DNA from 3 places in the Kitasatospora sp. NPDC058492 genome. Region 1 is predicted to be linked to each of the others. Evidence: predicted binding sites of a transcription regulator. Region 1 holds the regulator's gene; each other region holds the start of a gene.
What was found. The regulator HrcA, encoded in region 1, represses chaperone genes, less so after heat shock. The targets are predictions, from matches to a motif close to TTNGCACTCNGNNNNNCNGAGTGCNAA.

Region 1 (6,447 bases):
GACGTGCGAGTCGTAGACCGGGTCGAAGTTGCGCACCGACAGGAACGCCAGGTAGCGGCCGTCCGCGGTGAAGGCCGGCGAGGTGTCGATGAAGCGCTCCTGGGTGACCTCGCCGACCGTCCGGGTCGCCAGGTCGGCCAGCACGATCTGGCGCAGCGAGTACGGGCCCAGCCGGTGCACCGGCCGCGACCAGGCCAGCCAGGCCGAGTCCGGGCTGAAGGCCAGCCCGCCGACCTCGCCGTCGGCGCTGCGGTCCAGCTCGTGCACGGTGCCGTCGGCGAGCGCGACCAGCAGGACCCGGCCGTCGTGCACGCCGAGCGCGGCCTGCCTGCCGTCCGGGGACACCGCCAGGGAGTTGACCCGGCCGATCCGCCCGGCGGCCAGTCGGCGGCGCTCGGCGCCCTGGGCGTCGGGGGCGAACTCCAGGGCGTCCTCGCCCTCGGCGTCGGACACCCACAGCACGCCCTGGGTGCCGTCCTCGCCCGGCACCACCCGGGCCAGCCGCCCGCGCGCCCCCGGGGTCTCGTCCAGCACCCGGGCCGGGCCCTCGCGGTGGGTCAGCCAGTGCACGTCGCCGCGCACCACCACGGCGCCGGCCCGGCCGGTGCGGTCGGGGGCGGCGGACTCCAGCCAGTGCGCGGCGTGCACCGGGCGGGGGCGGCGGCCGCTGCGCGGGCCGGCCAGCCGGATGTCGAGGCGGCGGGGCGCGGCTCCCGCCAGGTCGTCCAGCAGCCAGACGTCGCCGGCCCGGTGGAACACCGCCCGGGTGCCGTCGGTGCCGGCGTTGCGGGCGTAGAAGCCGTCCGGGTCGGTGGTGTGGCGGCGCAGGTCGGAGCCGTCCGGGAGGCTGGAGTAGAGCTCGCCGACGCCCTCGTGGTCGGAGAGGAAGGCGATCCGCTCCCCCACCCACAGCGGCGAGTCGAGCTGGCCGTCCAACTCCTCGTGGACGCGGACGAATTCGTCCCGCCCGATCCACAACTTGCCCGCCCGGCCGCCCCGGTAGCGCTTCCACCAGGCCGGCTCGCGGTTGTTGACGGTGCCCAGCAGCACGCGGTCGCCGCCCGGCTCGAAGGCGAGCCCGCCGACCGGCCCGTACGGCAGCCGCACCGACTCGCCGCCGTCCAGCGGCACGGCGTGCGCCCAGCTGCGGCGCAGGGTCGCCTCACCGGCGGTGGTGAGGGCGATCGGGCGCCCGTCGGCCGTCCAGCCCCGCACCTCGGTCTGCTCGCTGCCCCAGTGGGTGAGCCGCCGGGACGGCCCGCCGTCCACCGGCACCACGTGCACCTCGGGCGCGCCGTCCCGGGTGGAGGTGAAGGCGATGTGCCGCCCGTCGGGGGCGAACCGGGGGTGCCGGACGGGCAGGTGATCGGCCGTCAGCCGCCAGGCCCGGCCACCGTCCAGCGGGGCCAGCCAGACGTCGTCCTCGGCGACGAAGGTGACCAGGTCACCGTGCAGATGGGGGTGGCGCAGGTAGGCGCCCGCAGAGGTGCTCAGGGGTTCCGTCACGCGGTCAGCGTAGGCACGCGCGCGCACGGCGCGGGCCGGTTCGGGCAGACTCCGACCGCACGGGCGGGCCGGCTACGACCAGCGGCCGGTGCGCCCCAGCAGCAGGGCGCCGGCGGCCACCCCGGCGGTGGAGGTGCGCAGCACCGAGGGGCCCAGCCGGTACGGCCCGGCGCCCGCCTCGGCGAACACGGCCAGCTCCTCCGGGGAGACCCCGCCCTCCGGGCCGACCACCAGCACCACGTCCCCGGCCGCGGGCAGCGCGGCCAGCGCCAGCGGCTCGGCGCCCTCCTCGTGCAGCACGGCGGCGAACGCGGCCTGGGCCAGCAGCGGCGCCAGCTGCCGGGTGGTCGCCGGCTCGCGCACCTCGGGGAAGCGCAGCCGGCGGGACTGCTTGCCGGCCTCCCGGGCGGTGGCCCGCCACTTGGCGAGCGCCTTGGCGCCCCGCTCGCCCTTCCACTGAGTGATGCAGCGCGAGGCGGCCCACGGGACGATCACGTCCACGCCGACCTCGGTCATGGTCTCCACCGCGAGCTCGCCGCGGTCGCCCTTGGGCAGCGCCTGGACGACGACGATCCGCGGCGCCGGCTCGGGCTCCCGGCGGACGGCGGCCACCGTGACGTCGATCGCGTCCTTGCCGAGCACCGCGGCGACCGTCCCGTCCACCCCGAGGCCCAGCCCGTCGGCGAGGGTCACCGCCTCGCCCGCCGCCAGCCGCTTCACCGCGGCCGCGTGCCGCCCCTCCGGCCCGTCGAGGCGCACCACGGAGCCGGGCGCGGCGGCGGCGATCCGCTCGGTCTCGACGACGAAGACGGGGGCGGTCATGCGGGGAACCTCCGGGGGGTGGGGCGGATCGGGAACGCGAAAGGGGCGCCGGGCAGAACCCGGCACCCCCGCGCGGACGGCCAGGGCCTGGCGGGCCCGGGCTAGGGCGTGTCTGACAATTCGCGGCGGATCAGCGCGCGGCGTTGGGCGCCCGGCTGGGCGTGCCGGCGAAGCGTCCTCGTACTGGGCCGTACTTGGACGTTTCGCCGGTGCGTCCAGGCGGGATGCCCGGCGTCGCGCGCCCGGCGGGAATTGCCAGACACGCCCTAGGGCCTAGCGGCCGTTGAACGCGTCCTTGAGGCGCGAGAACAGGCCCTGCTGGCCCGGCGCGAACTGGCCGGACGGCCGCTCCTCGCCGCGCAGCACCGCGAGCCGGCGCAGCAGCTCCTCCTGCTCGGGGTCGAGCTTGGTGGGCGTCTGCACCTCGACATGCACTATCAGGTCGCCTCGTCCGCCGCCGCGCAGGTGCGTGATGCCGCGGCCGTGCAGCGGGATCGACTGGCCGGACTGGGTGCCGGGCCGGATGTCGAGCTCCTCCAGCCCGTCCAGGGTCTGCAGCGGCACCTGGGTGCCGAGGGACGCGGCCGTCATCGGGATGGTGACGGTGCAGTGCAGATCGTCCCCGCGCCGCTGGAAGACGGTGTGGGTGGTCTCGGCGATCTCGACGTACAGGTCGCCGGCCGGGCCGCCGCCGGGGCCGACCTCGCCCTCGCCGGCCAGCTGGATCCGGGTGCCGTTGTCGACACCGGCCGGGATCTTGACGGTCAGGGTGCGCCGGGCGCGGACCCTGCCGTCGCCGGCGCACTCCGGGCACGGGGTCGGCACGACGGTGCCGAAGCCCTGGCACTGCGGGCAGGGCCGGGAGGTCATGACCTGGCCCAGGAACGACCGGGTGACCTGGGAGACCTCGCCCCTGCCGCGACACATGTCGCAGGTCTGCGCGGAGGTGCCGGGGGCCGCGCCCTCACCGCTGCACGTGGTGCAGGTGACGGCCGTGTCGACCTGGAGTTCCTTGGTGGTGCCGAAGGCGGCCTCCTCCAGGGTGATCTCCAGCCGGATCATGGCGTCCTGGCCGCGGCGGGTGCGCGAGCGCGGGCCGCGCTGGCCGGCCGCGGCGCCGAAGAAGGCGTCCATGATGTCGGAGAAGCCGAATCCGGCCGCCCCCGCGCCGAAGCCGCCCGCGCCCCCGCCGCCCGGCGAGAGCGGGTCACCGCCGAGGTCGTAGACCTGGCGCTTCTGCGGGTCGGAGAGCACCTCGTAAGCGGCGTTGATCTCCTTGAACCGCTCCTGCGTCTTCGGGTCCGGGTTGACGTCCGGGTGCAGTTCGCGTGCCAGGCGTCGGAAGGCCTTCTTGATCTCGTCCTGCCCCGCATCCCGTCGGACGCCGAGTACCGCGTAGTAGTCCGTGGCCACCAAATGCTCCGCTTGTTCCGCCTGTAGTAGTGCTGCGACTGGACACCGCCGTCAGAGGTTCCGACGGCGGCCTGTGCTACGACTCGGCCAGGATCTGGCCCACGTACCGCGCCACCGCACGCACCGCCCCCATTGTGCCCGGATAGTCCATCCGGGTCGGACCGATCACACCCAGTTTGGCCACGCTCTCGTCGCCCGAACCGTAACCGACCGACACCACCGAGGTGGAATTCAGCCCCTCGTAGGCGATCTCCCGCCCGATCCGGACCGTCATCGCGGCGTCCGCCGTCTCACCCAGGAGGCGGAGCAGGACGACCTGCTCCTCCAGGGCTTCCAGCACCGGCTGGATGGTCAGGGGGAAGTCGTGCCCGAAGCGGGTCAGGTTGGCCGTGCCGGCCAGCATGATCCGCTCCTCGTTCTGCTCGGCGAGCGCTTCGAACAGCGTCGCCAGGACCGTGCTGACGGTCGGGCGGTCCGGCGGCTCGAAACCCGCCGGGAGCTCCTCCAGGAACCCCGGCACGTCCGGCAGCCGCTGGCCGACGGCCCGCGCGTTGATCCGGGCCCGCAGGTCCGCCAGGACCGTCTCGCCGACCGGGCCCGGGCAGTCGACCATCCGCTGCTCGACCCGGCCGGTGTTGGTGATCAGGACCAGCATCACCTTGGTCGGGGCCAGCGCCACCAGCTCGATGTGCCGGACGGTGGACCGCGACAGCGAGGGGTACTGCACCACCGCGACCTGCCGGGTGAGCTGGGCGAGCAGCCGCACCGTCCGCATGACCACGTCGTCCAGGTCGACGGCGCCGTCCAGGAAGTGCCGGATCGCCCGGCGCTCGGGGGCGCTCATCGGCTTGACCTCGGCGAGCTTGTCGACGAACAGGCGGTACCCCTTGTCGGTGGGGATGCGCCCGGCACTGGTGTGCGGCTGGTGGATGTAGCCCTCCTCCTCCAGCGCCGCCATGTCGTTGCGCACGGTCGCCGGGGAGACTCCGAGGTTGTGCCGCTCCACCAGGGCCTTGGAGCCGACCGGCTCCTCGGTGCCCACGTAGTCCTGGACGATCGCGCGGAGCACGGCGAGCTTGCGGTCGTCCAGCTGGCGAACCTCACCGGCCATGGGGCACACACCTCCGTCTTCGCACGTTGTCCGTTCGTGTCACGCATGCTGCTGCCCGCTCCGGGAGGATCCCGGCTCCGGCACCCGCTTTGGCACTCTGAACCTGCGAGTGCCAAAACCGTACCTGCCAGTGTAAGGCCCGGGCCCAACGGCAGGAACGGCCCGGCCGGAGTGATCCTGCCCGCAGTTCCCGGCGCGGGGGTGGTGCCGCAGGGCCGTCCGGGTGGCAGCATCGAAGACGACGGCGAATGGAGGAGCAAGCAATGTCGAGCTCGGGCCAGCACACCCGTTTCGCGCCCGACCGCGGCCTGACCGGCCGCATGGTCGTGACGATGTTCGTGATCGGGCTGCTGTACGTCGGTTTCACCGGTCTGCTGATCGTGCTGCTGCGCGGCGCCTGGCCACTGATCGTCCTGATCTCCGGCGGGCTGTTCGTGGCCCAGTTCTGGTTCAGCGACAAGATCACCGAACGGGCGATGGGCGCCCACCAGGTGACCCCTGAGCAGTACCCGCAACTGCACGGCACCATCGACCGGCTCTGCGCGCTGGCCGACATGCCCAAACCCCGGGTGGCGGTCGCCGACAACGACATGCCGAACGCCTTCGCCACCGGCCGCAACCCGCAGAACGCCGTGGTGTGCGTCACCACCGGCCTGCTGCGCCGGCTGGAGCCCGAGGAACTGGAAGGCGTCCTCGCCCACGAACTGTCCCACGTCGCCCACCGGGACGTCGCGGTGATGACCATCGCCGGCTTCCTCGGCGTCCTCGCCGGGGCCATGACCCGGATCGCCATGTACGGCGGGTTCATGGGCGGCAACCGCAACAACAACGACCAGAACGCGGCCATCGTCGCCCTGATCATCCCGCTGGTGTCGATGGTCGTCTACGCCATCAGCTTCCTGCTCACCCGGCTCCTGTCCCGCTACCGGGAACTCGCCGCCGACCGCGCCGCCGCCCAGCTCACCGGCCGGCCCAGCGCCCTCGCCTCCGCGCTCACCAAGGTCACCGGCCAGATCGCCGCCATCCCCAGCAAGGACCTGCGCCAGGCGCAGCCCTACAACGCCTTCTACTTCGCCCCCGCGCTGAGCGCCCGGGAGACCGCCTCGCAGCTGTTCTCCACCCACCCGACGCTGGAGAAGCGGCTCGCGGAGCTGGCGAAGATCTCCGAGCAGCTCGGCCGCTGAGGCCCCGGCCCCCTACGGCCCTCCCGCCCCCCTCCTGGCTCCTCCCGACTCCCTCCCCCGAAAGGACCGCCGTGGGAATCCTGGACACCCTGTTCGGGCGCACCAAGCCCGTCAAGCCCGACCTCGACCAGCTGTTCGGCGTCCCGTCCGCCGCCCTCACCCTGGAGGCCGCGGCCGGGTTCACCCCCACCGGGCTCGGCTCGGTCTGCTTCGCCGCCGTCGAGGGCGCGGCCTTCGGCCAGGTCGAACAACAGGTGCGGGCGCTGCTCGACGCCGACACCGAGCGCGGCGGCGTCCCGGTCGAGGCCTCCAAGGACGGCTACGGCTACTCCTGGCTGCTCGCCCGGCACACCCCCGAGGAACTGCCGGACCTGGTCAACGACCTGCACGCGGTCAACAGCGAGCTGGAGG
Region 2 (6,447 bases), on a different contig from region 1:
TGGCGGACCTCGATGCTGCTCGGCGCGATCGTCTCCTCCACCGACGCCGCCGCCGTCTTCTCCGTCCTGCGCATGGTCCCGCTGCCGCACCGGCTCACCGGCCTGCTGGAGGCCGAGTCCGGCTTCAACGACGCGCCCGTGGTCATCCTGGTCGTCGCCTTCGCCACCACCGGCGAGCTGGACTCCTGGTACGTCCTGGTCGGCACGATCATCGCCGAGCTGGCGATCGGCGCGGCGGTCGGCTTCGCGACCGGCAAGCTCGGCGCGTACGGGATCAAGCACGTCGCGCTGCCCTCCTCCGGCCTGTACCCGATCGCCGTGATGGCGCTGACCGTGCTCGCCTACGCGGGCGGCGCGCTGCTGCACGGCTCCGGCTTCCTCGCCGTCTACATCTGCGCGGTGATCCTCGGCAACGCCAAGCTGCCGCACGGCCCGGCCGTCCGGGGCTTCGCCGACGGCCTGGCCTGGATCGGGCAGATCGGCATGTTCGTGCTGCTCGGCCTGCTCTGCACGCCCGAGACCATGGGCTCCGCGGTGGTCCCCGCGCTGGTGATCGGCGGCGTGCTGGTCTTCCTGGCCCGGCCGCTGTCCGTGGTGGTGACGCTGACCCCGTTCAAGGTGCCGGGCCGGGAGCAGGCGCTGCTCAGCTGGGCCGGACTGCGCGGGGCGGTGCCCATCGTGCTGGCGACCATCCCGCTGGTGTCGGGCGCGCCGAAGGCCCAGGACGTCTTCAACATCGTCTTCATCCTGGTCGTCGTCTTCACCCTGCTCCAGGGCCCGACCCTGCCCTGGGTGGCCAAGCAGCTGCGGATCGGCGAGGGCTCGATGGGCCAGGACCTGGACATCGAGTCAGCCCCGCTGGAGAAGCTGCACGGGCACCTGCTGTCGGTCGCGCTCTCCCCCGGCTCCCGGATGTCCGGCGTGGAGGTCAGCGAGCTGCGGCTGCCCAAGGGGGCCGCCGTCACCCTGGTGGTGCGGGAGGGCAGCTCCTTCGTGCCGGACAAGGCGACGGTGCTGCGCGGCGGGGACGAGCTGCTGGTGGTCACCACCGACGAGGTCGGCGAGGCGGCCGAGCGGCGGCTGCGGGCCGTGGACAAGGGCGGCAAGCTCGCGGGGTGGCTGCACGGGCGGTGAGCCCGGCGGGTGGGCGGCGGGTGGTGACCGGAAGACCGGAAGGCCTCACCCGCTGTTCACCTTCGATGGGCAGGACAGTTTTGGACGTGCCTTGTAGTCTGGGGATGCGCGCGACATCTACGCGCGTATATGTATGATGGTCAGATCACACCCAGCATCTGCCTGAAGCAGAGTTGGCGCGACCGTTCGGCGGCCGCGGTCCGGACCTCGGCCACCACGCCGGGCCGGCCCGGTATCTACCCCGGTCGACGCGCGAGAGGACGACTCTCGGCGCCGTCGGGGCCACCCCATGCCCTGCCGCGCTACCAGGCAGCAGGAAGGACCGACCGTGACGGCCCGCCGAACGGTCGACGACCCCGCGGACACCGCGACCCCGCGTGACACCGCCAACGCCACCCCCGCCGACGGCACCGCCGATGCCGTCGACGCCCCCGCCCCCGTGCGGGTCGGGTACGGCGCACTGCTGCGCACTCCCGGCGCCTGGACGTTCCTGGCACCGGCATTCCTCGCGCGGCTGCCGTACGCGATGCTCAGCATGGGCATCCTGCTGCTCGTCAAGGACACCCACGGCTCGTACGGCACCGCGAGCACCGTCGCGGCCGTCGCCGCCGTCGCCCAGGCCCTGATCGGCCCGCAGACCGGCCGGCTCGCCGACCGGTACGGCCAGACCGCCGTCCTCGTCCCGACCGTCGTGGTGCACGCCGCCTCGGTCGGCGCGCTGATCGCGCTGGCGCTCGGCCACGCACCGGCCTGGAGCCTGTTCCTGGCCGCCGTCCCGGCCGGCGCGAGCGTTCCGCAGATCGGCGCCATGGTCCGGGCCCGCTGGATCGCCGAGTTCACCGCGGACGGCGCGTCCGCCTCGTCCGCGGCCAAGGTGGGCACCGCGTTCGCCTTCGAGTCCGTGACGGACGAGTTCACCTTCGTGATCGGCCCGATCCTGGCCACCGCCGTCGCCACCACGGTCAGCCCCTCGGCCGGGCTGATCGCCGAGGCCACGCTGACCCTCGTCGGCGGCCTGGCCTTCGCCGCCCAGCGGCGCACCGCGCCCGCCCGGGCACTGCCCCAGCCCGGCGTGCGACGCGCCTCCGCGCTCGCCTCCCCCGGCGTCCGGCTGCTGGCCGGGGCCTTCCTCGGGGTGGGCGCCGTGTTCGGCGGCATGCAGGTCTCGGTGAACGCCTTCGCCGACTCGGTCGGGCAGCACGGCGCCGCCGGCACCGTGTACGGGATCTTCGCCGGCGGCTCGATGGTGGCCGGCGTGCTGTACGGCGTGATCGCCTGGCGGCGGTCCGTGCAGCAGCGGATGGTCATGAGCTACGCCCTGCTGGTGCTGGGCTGCTCGACGCTGTGGGCGATGCCCAACCTGGTCGCGCTCGCCGTCGCCGGACTGGTCTGCGGCCTGGCCATCGCGCCGACCCTGATCAGCGGCTACACCCTGGTCGAGACGCTCGTCGCGGACGGCGCCAAGACCGAGGCGTTCACCTGGCTGACCGGCGCCATCGGCCTCGGCCTGGCGGTCGGCCAGATGATCGCCGGGCAGCTGATCGACGGCCACGGGCCGTCCAGCGGGTTCCTGGTGCCGGTGGCCGGCGCCGGCCTGGGCCTGATCGCGCTGGTGTCGCTGCGGCACCTGCTGACCGCGCCGGGCGGGCCTGGTCAGGTCGTCGCGGCCGCACCGGAGCGCGGCACCGCGGCGCAGCTGGTGGGCGCGGCCAAGGGCTGAGCGGGCACGCGGTGGCGCACCGCGCGAAGCCGTGGGCGGCGCGCGGTGGAAGCCGCGCGGAGCCGCGGTGGAGAAGTGTGCGCGGCTCGGCCACGGCTCATCTCACATCGGAGTCGCTGGACTGATTCAGCGGAATGCCGCATCATTGACCATCGTTAGCACTCATCAGGCGAGAGTGCCAGGAGGAAGACAAGTGCCCACGTACCAGTACCAGTGCACCGAGTGCGGCAACGGCCTGGAGGCGGTGCAGAAGTTCACCGACGAGGCGCTGACCACGTGCCCCGACTGCCAGGGACGGCTCCGCAAGGTCTTCTCGGCCGTGGGCGTCGTGTTCAAGGGCTCGGGCTTCTACCGCACCGACAGCCGCTCGTCCTCCAGCAGCACGGTGGGCGCAGGCTCCTCCGGTAGCTCCTCGGCGGCGTCGTCCGGCTCGACCCCGGCGTCGCCCTCGACGTCGTCGACGTCCTCGTCCTCCGGTTCTTCGAGCTCTTCCAGCTCCTCCAGCCCGGCTCCGGCCGCGAGCTGACCTCGGCGCCGGACGCACACAGCGCATCGACAAGGCCCGCCGCCCCGCGTTCTCTGCGGGGCGGCGGGCCTTCGTCGTCCCTGCTCGCTGTCACCACTCGCCGCCCCGGTTCGTCAGCCCCGGCGGGCCGGATGCACTCGTGCGGGTGTACGAATTCATCCACAGGGCCCGAGTTGTCCACAGGCTGCGGATAACGGCTTTCCGGGGCGGGGCGCGGCGCACATCGTAGGGGTCGCCGGAGAACGACCGGCCCGCACAGGGGCGGCCCCCCACGACCTCGGTGGTGACCATGACGACGATGAGCCTCTCCGTACCGCTGCCCGCACCCGCCGTACCGCCCCGGCGGGAGGTGCCGCGCTTCCCGCCGATCCGGCGCGGGGCCGGCGGGTGGCACCGCTGGCGGCACGCCGTACGGCGCCGGGCCGGGGTGCCCGCGCTGGTGCTGCTCGCGGTGGCCGCGGCGCTCGCGGTCGGGCCCGCACGGGCCGGGCTGCCGTCGCCGCCGGGCGGCCCGGTGAGCCGGACGGGTTGTCAATCCGGTCCGACGGAAGATCACCCGTAACCGGGCAACGACTTCGTCGTTCACGGCGGCATGAAAGGCTTCAAGCAATTCCTGCTGCGTGGAAACGTCGTCGAATTCGCCGTCGCCGTCGTCATCGGCGCGGCCTTCACCAACATCGTCAACGCCTTCGTCAAGGGCGTCATCAATCCGATCGTCGGCGTCTTCGGAACGAAGGACCTGGCGTCCTACAGTTCCTGCCTCAAGGGGCCCTGCGAGCTGAACGCCACCGGCGAGGTCACGTCCGGGATCCTCATCCTGTGGGGATCGGTGCTCAGCGCCCTGCTGCAGTTCCTGATCACGGCGGCCGTCGTCTACTTCGTCCTGATCGTGCCCATGAACAGGCTGGCCGCCAGGCGGAAGAGCACCGCCGAGACGCTGGCGGAGGCCGAGGCCAAGGAGGTCCAACTGCTCACCGAGATCCGCGACGCGCTGGTCGCCCCGCAGCGCTGAGCGCCGCGCCTCAGTCCCCGTGGTGCGGCGGGCGCTGGCTCAGGTACCAGTCCAGCCCCCGCCCACCGCTCTCCCCCGCCCCGGGGCGCTCACCCCAGCCGGTGTCGGTGTCGTCCCGGGACTGCTGGTCCAGAGGGTCCCGGAAGACCAGCCGGGCCTTCGGCGCCGCCGGCCGCTGCTCCCGTCCCTGCTGCTCCCCCTGTCCCTGCTCCTGCTCCCGCGCCTGCCCCTGCTCGCTCACCCTGCTCACTTCCGCTTCCCGTCGACTGCCGTCCGGATCGTCCTGTCCCTCCAGCCTAAGAGCCCCGTGACACACCCCGGGCCCTGGTGCGGAGTGCTCCGCACCAGGGCCCGGGGCGGGGATGGAGCCGCAGGCAGTTGCTCGGGTTCTCAGGCGGCCTCGAAGCCCGCGTGGTCGGCGATCTTCTTCAGCTCGGCCAGCGCGTGCTTCTCGATCTGGCGGATCCGCTCGCGGGTGAGGCCGTGCTGCTTGCCCACCTCGGTGAGGGTGCGCTCGCGGCCGTCCTCCATCCCGTAGCGGGAGCGGATGATCGAGGCCGTGCGGTCGTCCAGCCGCCCGATCAGGCCGTCCAGCTCCTCGCGGCGGAGCATGACCATCACGGCGTCCTCGGGGGACGTCGCCCCGGTGTCCTCGACCAGGTCGCCGAACTGGGTCTCGCCCTCGTCGTCGACCGCCATGTTGAGGCTGACCGGGTCGCGGGCCCAATCCAGCACGTCCTTGATCCGGGCCTCGGTGGTGTCCAGCTCGGCCGCGATCTCGGCCGGCTCGGCCTCCCGGCCCAGCTCCTTGGACTTCTCCCGCTGCACCCGTCGGATCCGCCCCAGCTCTTCGACCAGGTGCACGGGCAGCCGGATGGTGCGGGACTGGTCGGCGATCGACCGGGTGATCGCCTGCCGGATCCACCAGGTGGCATAGGTGGAGAACTTGAAACCCTTGGCGTAGTCGAACTTCTCGACGGCGCGCACCAGGCCGGCGTTGCCCTCCTGGATGAGGTCCAGCAGCGGAAGGCCGCTGCGCGGGTACCGGCGGGCGACCGCCACCACGAGCCGGAGGTTCGAGCGGATGAAGACGTCCTTGGCGCGCTCGGCGTCCTCGGCTATCGCCTCCAGCTCCTCGCGCTTCACGCCGTCGGGGAACACGCCCTCCGCCAGCAAGTGCTGGGCGTACACGCCGGCCTCGATCCGCAGTGAGAGCTCGACCTCCTCGGCGGCATCGAGCAGGGGTGTCCTGGCGATCTCGTCGAGGTACATGCCGACCAGGTCGCGGTCGGCCTCAAGGTTGGTCGGGCGGGCCGCGCGAGTCCGGTCGGCCCTGTCGCGAACGACGGCACGGGTGGCCATGCTTGCTCCCTTTGCTGGAATTGCCGAGGTCTGCCTGCCTGCCCCCCGAGAGGGCAAGAAATGGGGGCCCCGCGGGGCTCACACGTAACGATCCAACGAACAGAATCCGGACAACATTCCCAAGTTACTCAGATTCTTCCCCGCGATGCAGTATCCTGCCGGTTTTCACCCCGGTTATGGACACCGGGTGACCGGTCGAGCACCTTAGGTGCCGTTTCCGCAACTGCTTCCGAGCGCTTCCGTCACGCCCCGCACACGCGCCCGCCGCCCCGCCGGCCGCCGTACAGGGTGAAACCCGCGAACGGGCACGCGCGTTCCCGCGCGCCCCCGCCTTCCGCCGGCGCCTTCCGCCGGCGCCCGCCCCCGGCGCACGCAGGTTCTCCCCACAAACGATGCCGAATCGCTATCACCCGTGGTCCTGATCGGCCCGGGACACTGGGAAGGTGTCAGCCATGCACCTGACCAACAGCTCGACCACCGTCACTGCGCGTCACCGCCGCCTCCTGCGGGATTCGGCGCTCGCGGTGGTCTGTGCCGCGCTGTTCGGCCTCCTGGCCGCCCTGGTGACCCGGCACTGGCATCCGCTGGAACAGCTCGACCAGAGCTGGATCGGCGAACTGCACACCTTCGCCCGGCAGCACCGGATCTGGACCGCCTCGGTGCAGACGCTCTCCGACATCGGCGGCACGGTCA
Region 3 (6,447 bases), on a different contig from region 1:
GGCGACCGCGGGCGGCACCAGGGTGGAGCTCGCGGTCGGGAAGGAGACCAGCCGCACCCGGCCGGCCCGCAGCCCGGCGATCGCGGCGATCTCCTCCTCGGCGGCGGAGAGCCCGGCCAGGATCCCGGTGGCGTGCTTGAGCAGCACCCGCCCCGCCTCGCTGAGCTGCATGCCCCGGCCGCAGCGGACCACCAGCGGGGTGTCCACCGACTTCTCCAGGGCCTTCATCTGCTGGCTGATGGCGGGCTGCGTACAGCCCAGCTCGCGGGCGGCGGCGGAGAAGGAGCCGGTGCGGGCGACAGCACGCAGGACGCGCAGGTGACGGGCCTCGATCATGCCTTAGTTATAAGGCAATCTTTGCCAATGGCAAAATTCTACTGATGATTGAAGCCTCAAACGCCGGACACGCCGGAGGCCCGGCCGCACCCCGAGGGGCGCGGCCGGGCCTCCGGTCGACCGTCAGGCGTCAGTGCGAGTGGCCGTGACCGTGGCCGTGGCCACCCTCGGTCTCCTCTTCCTTCTTCTCCACCACGAGGGTCTCGGTGGTGAGCAACAGGGAGGCGATCGAGGCCGCGTTCTCCAGCGCGGAGCGGGTGACCTTGACCGGGTCGATGACGCCGGCCTTCACCAGGTCGCCGTACTCGCCGGTGGCCGCGTTGAAGCCCTGGCCGACCTCCAGCTCGGCGACCTTGGAGGTGATGACGTAGCCCTCCAGGCCGGCGTTCTGGGCGATCCAGCGCAGCGGCTCGTGCAGCGCCTTGCGGACCACCGCGACACCGGTCGCCTCGTCACCCGACAGGCCCAGGCCGCCGTCCAGCACCTTGGCGGCGTGCACCAGGGAGGCGCCGCCACCGGCGACGATGCCCTCCTCGACCGCGGCACGGGTCGCCGAGATGGCGTCCTCCAGGCGGTGCTTGCGCTCCTTCAGCTCCACCTCGGTGGCGGCGCCGACCTTGATGACGCAGACGCCGCCGGCCAGCTTGGCCAGGCGCTCCTGCAGCTTCTCGCGGTCCCAGTCGGAGTCGGTGGCGGCGATCTCACCCTTGATCTGGGCGACGCGGCCGGCCACGGCCTCGGTGTCACCGGCACCGTCGACGACGGTGGTCTCGTCCTTGGTGATGGTCACGCGGCGGGCGGTGCCCAGCACGTCCACGCCGACCTGGTCGAGCTTGAGGCCGACCTCCTCGGAGATGACCGTGCCGCCGGTCAGGGTGGCCAGGTCGCCGAGGATCGCCTTGCGGCGGTCGCCGAAGCCCGGGGCCTTGACGGCGACCGCGTTGAAGGTGCCGCGGATCTTGTTCACCACGAGGGTGGACAGCGCCTCGCCGTCGACGTCCTCGGCGATGATCAGCAGCGGCCGGGAGGCACCGCCCTGGAGGATCTTCTCCAGCAGCGGCAGCAGCTCCTGGATGGAGGAGATCTTGCCCTGGTTGATCAGGATGTACGGGTCCTCCAGGACCGCCTCCTGCCGCTCCGCGTCGGTGACGAAGTACGGCGACAGGTAGCCCTTGTCGAACTGCATGCCCTCGGTGAAGTCCAGCTCCACGCCGAAGGTGTTCGACTCCTCGACGGTGATGACACCGTCCTTGCCGACCTTGTCGATCGCCTCGGCGATCAGCTCGCCGACCTGGGTGTCCTGGGCGGAGAGGGACGCGACGGCGGCGACGTCGTCCTTGCCCTCGATCTCGCGGGCCACCGAGAGCAGGTGCTCGGAGACGGCGGCGACGGCCTTGTCGATGCCCTTCTTCAGGGCGGCCGGGCCGGCACCGGCGGCGACGTTGCGCAGACCCTCGTTGACCAGGGCCTGGGCCAGCACGGTGGCGGTGGTGGTGCCGTCACCCGCGACGTCGTTGGTCTTGGTGGCGACCTCCTTGACGAGCTGCGCGCCAAGGTTCTCGTACGGGTCGTCCAGCTCGACCTCACGGGCGATGGTGACACCGTCGTTGGTGATGGTCGGGGCGCCGAACTTCTTGTCGATGACGACGTTGCGGCCCTTGGGGCCGATGGTCACCTTGACGGTGTCGGCCAGCTTGTTGACACCGCGCTCCAGCGAGCGGCGGGCGTCCTCGTTGAACTGCAGGATCTTCGCCATGTTCCCTATTCCCTCGGGGCTTCGGCCGGCCCACCGGCCGCCGGACTACGTGAACCAACAACCACGCCCCGGGCCCCTGTCACTTGGGACACGGATCCGGGGCGGGTCGGAACGACTTACTTCTCGATGATGGCGAGAACGTCGCGAGCGGAGAGAACCAGGTACTCCTCGCCCTGGTACTTCACCTCGGTGCCGCCGTACTTCGAGTACAGGACGATGTCACCGACGGCGACGTCGAGCGGCAGACGCTGGCCGTCCTCGAAGCGACCCGGGCCGACGGCCAGGACGACGCCCTCCTGGGGCTTCTCCTTGGCGGTGTCCGGGATAACCAGGCCGGAGGCCGTGGTGGTCTCGGCGTCGAGCGGCTGGACCACGATGCGGTCCTCAAGCGGCTTGATGGCAACCTTGCTGCTGGTGGTCACGTCCGAGCTCCCCTTCGGAGATTACGGGGTTTCTAACGGGTAGGAGCGAACCTGCGGGCCTGCCGTCGCGGGGGTCAGGCACACGTCTTCGCGTTAGCACTCCCCCAGTGGGGAGTGCCAAGGACGACCATAGGCCGGTGTTAGCACTCAGTCAACCAGAGTGCCAACGGCGCGCCCGGGCATCCCGAACCGCGGGCGCGGAGCCGTACACCCGTGCGACCGCCCCGCCCCACCGCGCCGGCACCGTCGGAGCCGGTGGGGCGGCCAACCCGCCAGAATGGCCCCGTGGACACCGAGAACCTCCAGCCCCTGCTGACCCCCGAGGGCCAGGCCCTGCTCGCCGAACTGCGCGAGTTCACGCCCGAGGAGGAGCTGGCGCTGGCCACCAGGCTGCGGCGGGAGCACCCGGCCGAGCTGGTCTCGGCGGCCTTCGGGCAGGCCCGGCTGCGGCAGCGGGCGCGGGCGAAGTTCGGGGCGGACGCCGACCTGATGTACTTCACGCCCAACGGCGTCGAGCAGTCCACCCGGCGCAGCGTGGCCGAGTGGCGGGCGCGCCGCTTCGCCGAGCTGGGCGTCCGCCGGCTGGCCGACCTGTGCTGCGGCATCGGCGGGGACGTGCTGGCGCTGGCCAGGGCCGGGATCGAGGTGCTGGCCGTCGACAAGGACCCGGCGGCCTGCGCCGCCACCGCCGCCAACGCGGCCGCGCTGGGCCTGACCGACCTGGTCCGGGTGCGCTGCGCGGACGTCGCCGAGGTGGACGTCACCGGCTACGACGCGGTGTTCACCGACCCGGCGCGGCGCACGGCGCGCGGCCGGGTGTTCGACCCGGAGGCGTACGCCCCGCCGCTCTCCTGGGCGATCGAGGCCGGCCGCCGGACCCCGATCGGCGCGCTGAAGGTGGCCCCGGGAATCCCGCACGAGGCCGTCCCGGCCGACGCCGAGGCGGAGTGGGTCTCCGACCACGGCGACGTGAAGGAGGCGGTGCTCTGGTTCGGCACCGGGGCCGCCCGCCCGCACCGCGCCACCCTGCTGCCGCAGGCCGCCAGCCTCACCGGCGGCGACCTGCCCGACCCGCCGGCCGGCCCGGTCGGGCGCTACCTGTACGAGCCGGACGGCGCGGTGATCCGGGCCCACCTGGTGGCCGAGGTGGCCGAGCAGGTGGGCGGCCGGCTGATCGACCCGAAGATCGCCTACCTCACCTCGGACCGGCTGGTCGCCACCCCGTACGCGCACGCCTTCGAGCTCACCGACGTGCTGCCGTTCCACACCAAGCGACTGAAGGCGCTGCTGCGCGAGCGCGGGGTCGGCACGGTGGTGATCAAGAAGCGCGGGATGGCGATCACCCCGGAGGAGCTGCGCCGCCAGCTCAAGCCCTCCGGGCCGAACGCCGTCACGGTGATCCTCAGCCGCACCGACAACGGGCCGCTGATGATGCTCGGCCGGCCCGCCTGAGGCGGCCACGAGGCGGGCGCCCGGACTACGAGGCGGGCGCACCGACTACGAGGCGGGCGCCTGGATGTAGTCCTCCAGCCGGGCCACCGAGAAGCCCTGCTCCTGGATCCGGGCCAGCAGGTCGCCGAACATCTGGGTCATCGTGGCGCCCTTGAGCTCCTTCGGGCCGCGGAAGTGCGCCAGGATGATGTCGCCGGACTTCAGCTTCTTGTCCGCCGCTTGGTACTGCATGTCGTGGATCTGCATCGACTCGCGCCAGAGCACCATCGCGCGCGGGCCGCACTGCTGGACCGAGTTGTTCAGCGTCGGGGTGTTGGCGCCGTCCCCGAACGGCGGGCGGAACAGCAGCGGGGCGGTGCCGTACTGCTGGGTGAGCGCGGACTGCGCGTCGCAGATCTCGGACTTCTGCTTCTCCGCCGGGATCTTGCTCATCACCGGGTGGTCCACGGTGTGGTTCTGGATGTGGTTGCCGAGCGCCTGGAGCGGCTTGAAGTAGCCGTAGTCGTTCTTGACGATGTCCCGGGTCAGGAACATCGAGATCGGCACCTTGAGCTCGGTCAGCATCTCGACGAACTTCGGGTCCTTCTCGGCGCCGTCGTCGATGGTGATGAAGACGACCTTGTCGCTCGTCTTCACCTCGCTGAACACCGGTACGGGGCCGGTCCGTTCGAGCTTGATGGGCTTGTCCGCGGGCGGCGCGGGGGCCGGCGCCAGCGGCTTGAGGTTCCACTTCGCCCAGGCCGCCGGGTCCCCGCCGGCCGGGGCCGCGGTGGTGGGCGCGCCGGCCGGGCTGGTCGGCACGGCGCCGCCGCCGGCGGGCTGGGGCGTGGCCGCCGAGCTGCCGCCGGCCGCCGCCGGGGCGGCGGCGCCCCCGTTGTCGCCGCATCCGGTGGCCAGGGCCAGCAGGGCCAGCGCCCCCACCGCGTACGTCCTGGTCCTGCTCCGACCGTCCCTGTTCACCGCAGCGCGCTCCCGGTTCCCGTCCAGCTTCTTCTCAGCTATGCACGGTAGCGGTCGGGGCGGCGGTTCCCGGACAGCGCCTATTCGACGTGCTCGCTGGTGAAGGACCAGCGGTGCACCGGGCGGCCGAGCAGGTCGGCCGGCGGGTCGGCGACCGGCACCGGCTCGCCGGTCCACCAGGTGATCAGCAGCACCCGTTCGCCGGGCGCGCCGAGCAGCTCGGTGCGGACCAGCCCGGCCGAACCGCGCACCGCGGGCAGCGCCACCTCCCGCACCCAGGAGGCGAGTTCGGCCCCGCGGCCGGTGGCGGCGCGGGCCTCCCACATCGCGGCGACGGTCACTCGGCGCCGCCGGTGAGGGCCCGGTACGCCTGGCCGTGGACGTCGCCGTGCCGGACGTCCGCAGCCGGCACGTGCGCCTCGGTCACCGGCAGCGAGGAGTCGGCGGACAGGTCGAGCGCGGACGGCGTGCGGTCACGCCACACCATCTCGGAGCCCAGCGCGGCCACCATCGCGCCGTTGTCGGTGCACAGGCCCGGCCGGGGCACCCGCAGCCGGATGCCGGCCCGGTCGCAGCGCTGCTGGGCCATCTCGCGCAGCCGCGAGTTGGCGGCCACCCCGCCGCCGATCATCAGGTGGTCGACGCCGTTGTCCCGGCACGCCTTGACGGCCTTGCGGGTGAGCACGTCGGTGACGGCCTCCTGGAAGGACGCCGCCACGTCGGCGATCGGCACCTCCTCGCCGGCCCGGCGCTTGGCCTCCACCCAGCGGGCGACGGCGGTCTTCAGGCCGGAGAAGGAGAAGTCGTACGCGGGGTCGTTGCGGCCGCTCAGGCCGCGCGGGAAGGCGATCGCCTTGGGGTCGCCCTCGCGGGCGGTGCGGTCGACCACCGGGCCGCCCGGGAAGCCCAGGCCGAGCACCCGGGCGACCTTGTCGAAGGCCTCGCCGGCCGCGTCGTCGATGGTCGCGCCGAGCGGGCGGACGTCGCTGGTGATGTCCTCGCTGAGCAGCAGCGAGGAGTGCCCGCCGGAGACCAGCAGCGCCATCGTCGGCGACGGCAGCCGGCCGTGCTCCAGCTGGTCGACGCAGATGTGCGAGGCGAGGTGGTTGACCCCGTACAGCGGCTTGTCCAGCGCCCAGGCGTACGCCTTGGCGGCGCTGACACCGACCAGCAGCGCGCCGGCCAGGCCGGGGCCGGCGGTGACCGCGATGCCGTCCAGGTCGCTCGCCTTGACGCCGGCGGTGTCCAGCGCGCGCTGGATGGTCGGGACCATCGCCTCCAGGTGGGCGCGACTGGCGATCTCCGGGACGACGCCGCCGAAGCGGGCGTGGTCGTTGACGCTGGAGGCGACCGCGTCGGCCAGCAGCGTGGTGCCGCGCACGATGCCGACGCCGGTCTCGTCGCAGGAGGTCTCGATGCCGAGGACGAGCGGTTCGTCAGCCATGGCGGGTGTCCTTAAGGTCCTTCGGGTCAGTGCTGGGGTGGTCGAGGCGCATCACCAGCGCGTCGACGTTGGCGGGC

Region 2: a site for HrcA is predicted at 3,010-3,036, ahead of ACFWPI_RS10175 (FmdB family zinc ribbon protein). Genes of this name have one in related genera too.
Region 3: a site for HrcA is predicted at 2,655-2,681, ahead of groES (co-chaperone GroES). Genes of this name have one in related genera too.

The regions. Positions count from the first base shown of each region.
Region 1 covers NZ_JBHXMU010000003.1:114,767-121,213, forward strand. Annotated here, with positions in the region: gene ACFWPI_RS03260 (PDZ domain-containing protein) at 1-1,506, opposite strand, end outside; gene ACFWPI_RS03265 (16S rRNA (uracil(1498)-N(3))-methyltransferase) at 1,579-2,328, opposite strand; gene dnaJ (molecular chaperone DnaJ) at 2,602-3,741, opposite strand; gene hrcA (heat-inducible transcriptional repressor HrcA) at 3,818-4,852, opposite strand; gene htpX (zinc metalloprotease HtpX) at 5,116-6,036, shown strand; gene ACFWPI_RS03285 (hypothetical protein) at 6,108-6,447, shown strand, end outside.
Region 2 covers NZ_JBHXMU010000011.1:27,111-33,557, forward strand. Annotated here, with positions in the region: gene ACFWPI_RS10165 (potassium/proton antiporter) at 1-1,134, shown strand, start outside; gene ACFWPI_RS10170 (MFS transporter) at 1,463-2,854, shown strand; gene ACFWPI_RS10175 (FmdB family zinc ribbon protein) at 3,048-3,380, shown strand; gene ACFWPI_RS10180 (hypothetical protein) at 3,679-3,942, shown strand; gene mscL (large conductance mechanosensitive channel protein MscL) at 3,973-4,392, shown strand; gene ACFWPI_RS10190 (hypothetical protein) at 4,403-4,642, opposite strand; gene ACFWPI_RS10195 (sigma-70 family RNA polymerase sigma factor) at 4,783-5,754, opposite strand; gene ACFWPI_RS10200 (phosphatase PAP2 family protein) at 6,207-6,447, shown strand, end outside.
Region 3 covers NZ_JBHXMU010000017.1:6,483-12,929, forward strand. Annotated here, with positions in the region: gene ACFWPI_RS13610 (LysR family transcriptional regulator) at 1-336, opposite strand, end outside; gene groL (chaperonin GroEL) at 467-2,092, opposite strand; gene groES (co-chaperone GroES) at 2,209-2,514, opposite strand; gene ACFWPI_RS13625 (SAM-dependent methyltransferase) at 2,800-3,966, shown strand; gene ACFWPI_RS13630 (polysaccharide deacetylase family protein) at 4,012-4,926, opposite strand; gene ACFWPI_RS13635 (hypothetical protein) at 5,007-5,252, opposite strand; gene tsaD (tRNA (adenosine(37)-N6)-threonylcarbamoyltransferase complex transferase subunit TsaD) at 5,264-6,370, opposite strand; gene rimI (ribosomal protein S18-alanine N-acetyltransferase) at 6,363-6,447, opposite strand, start outside.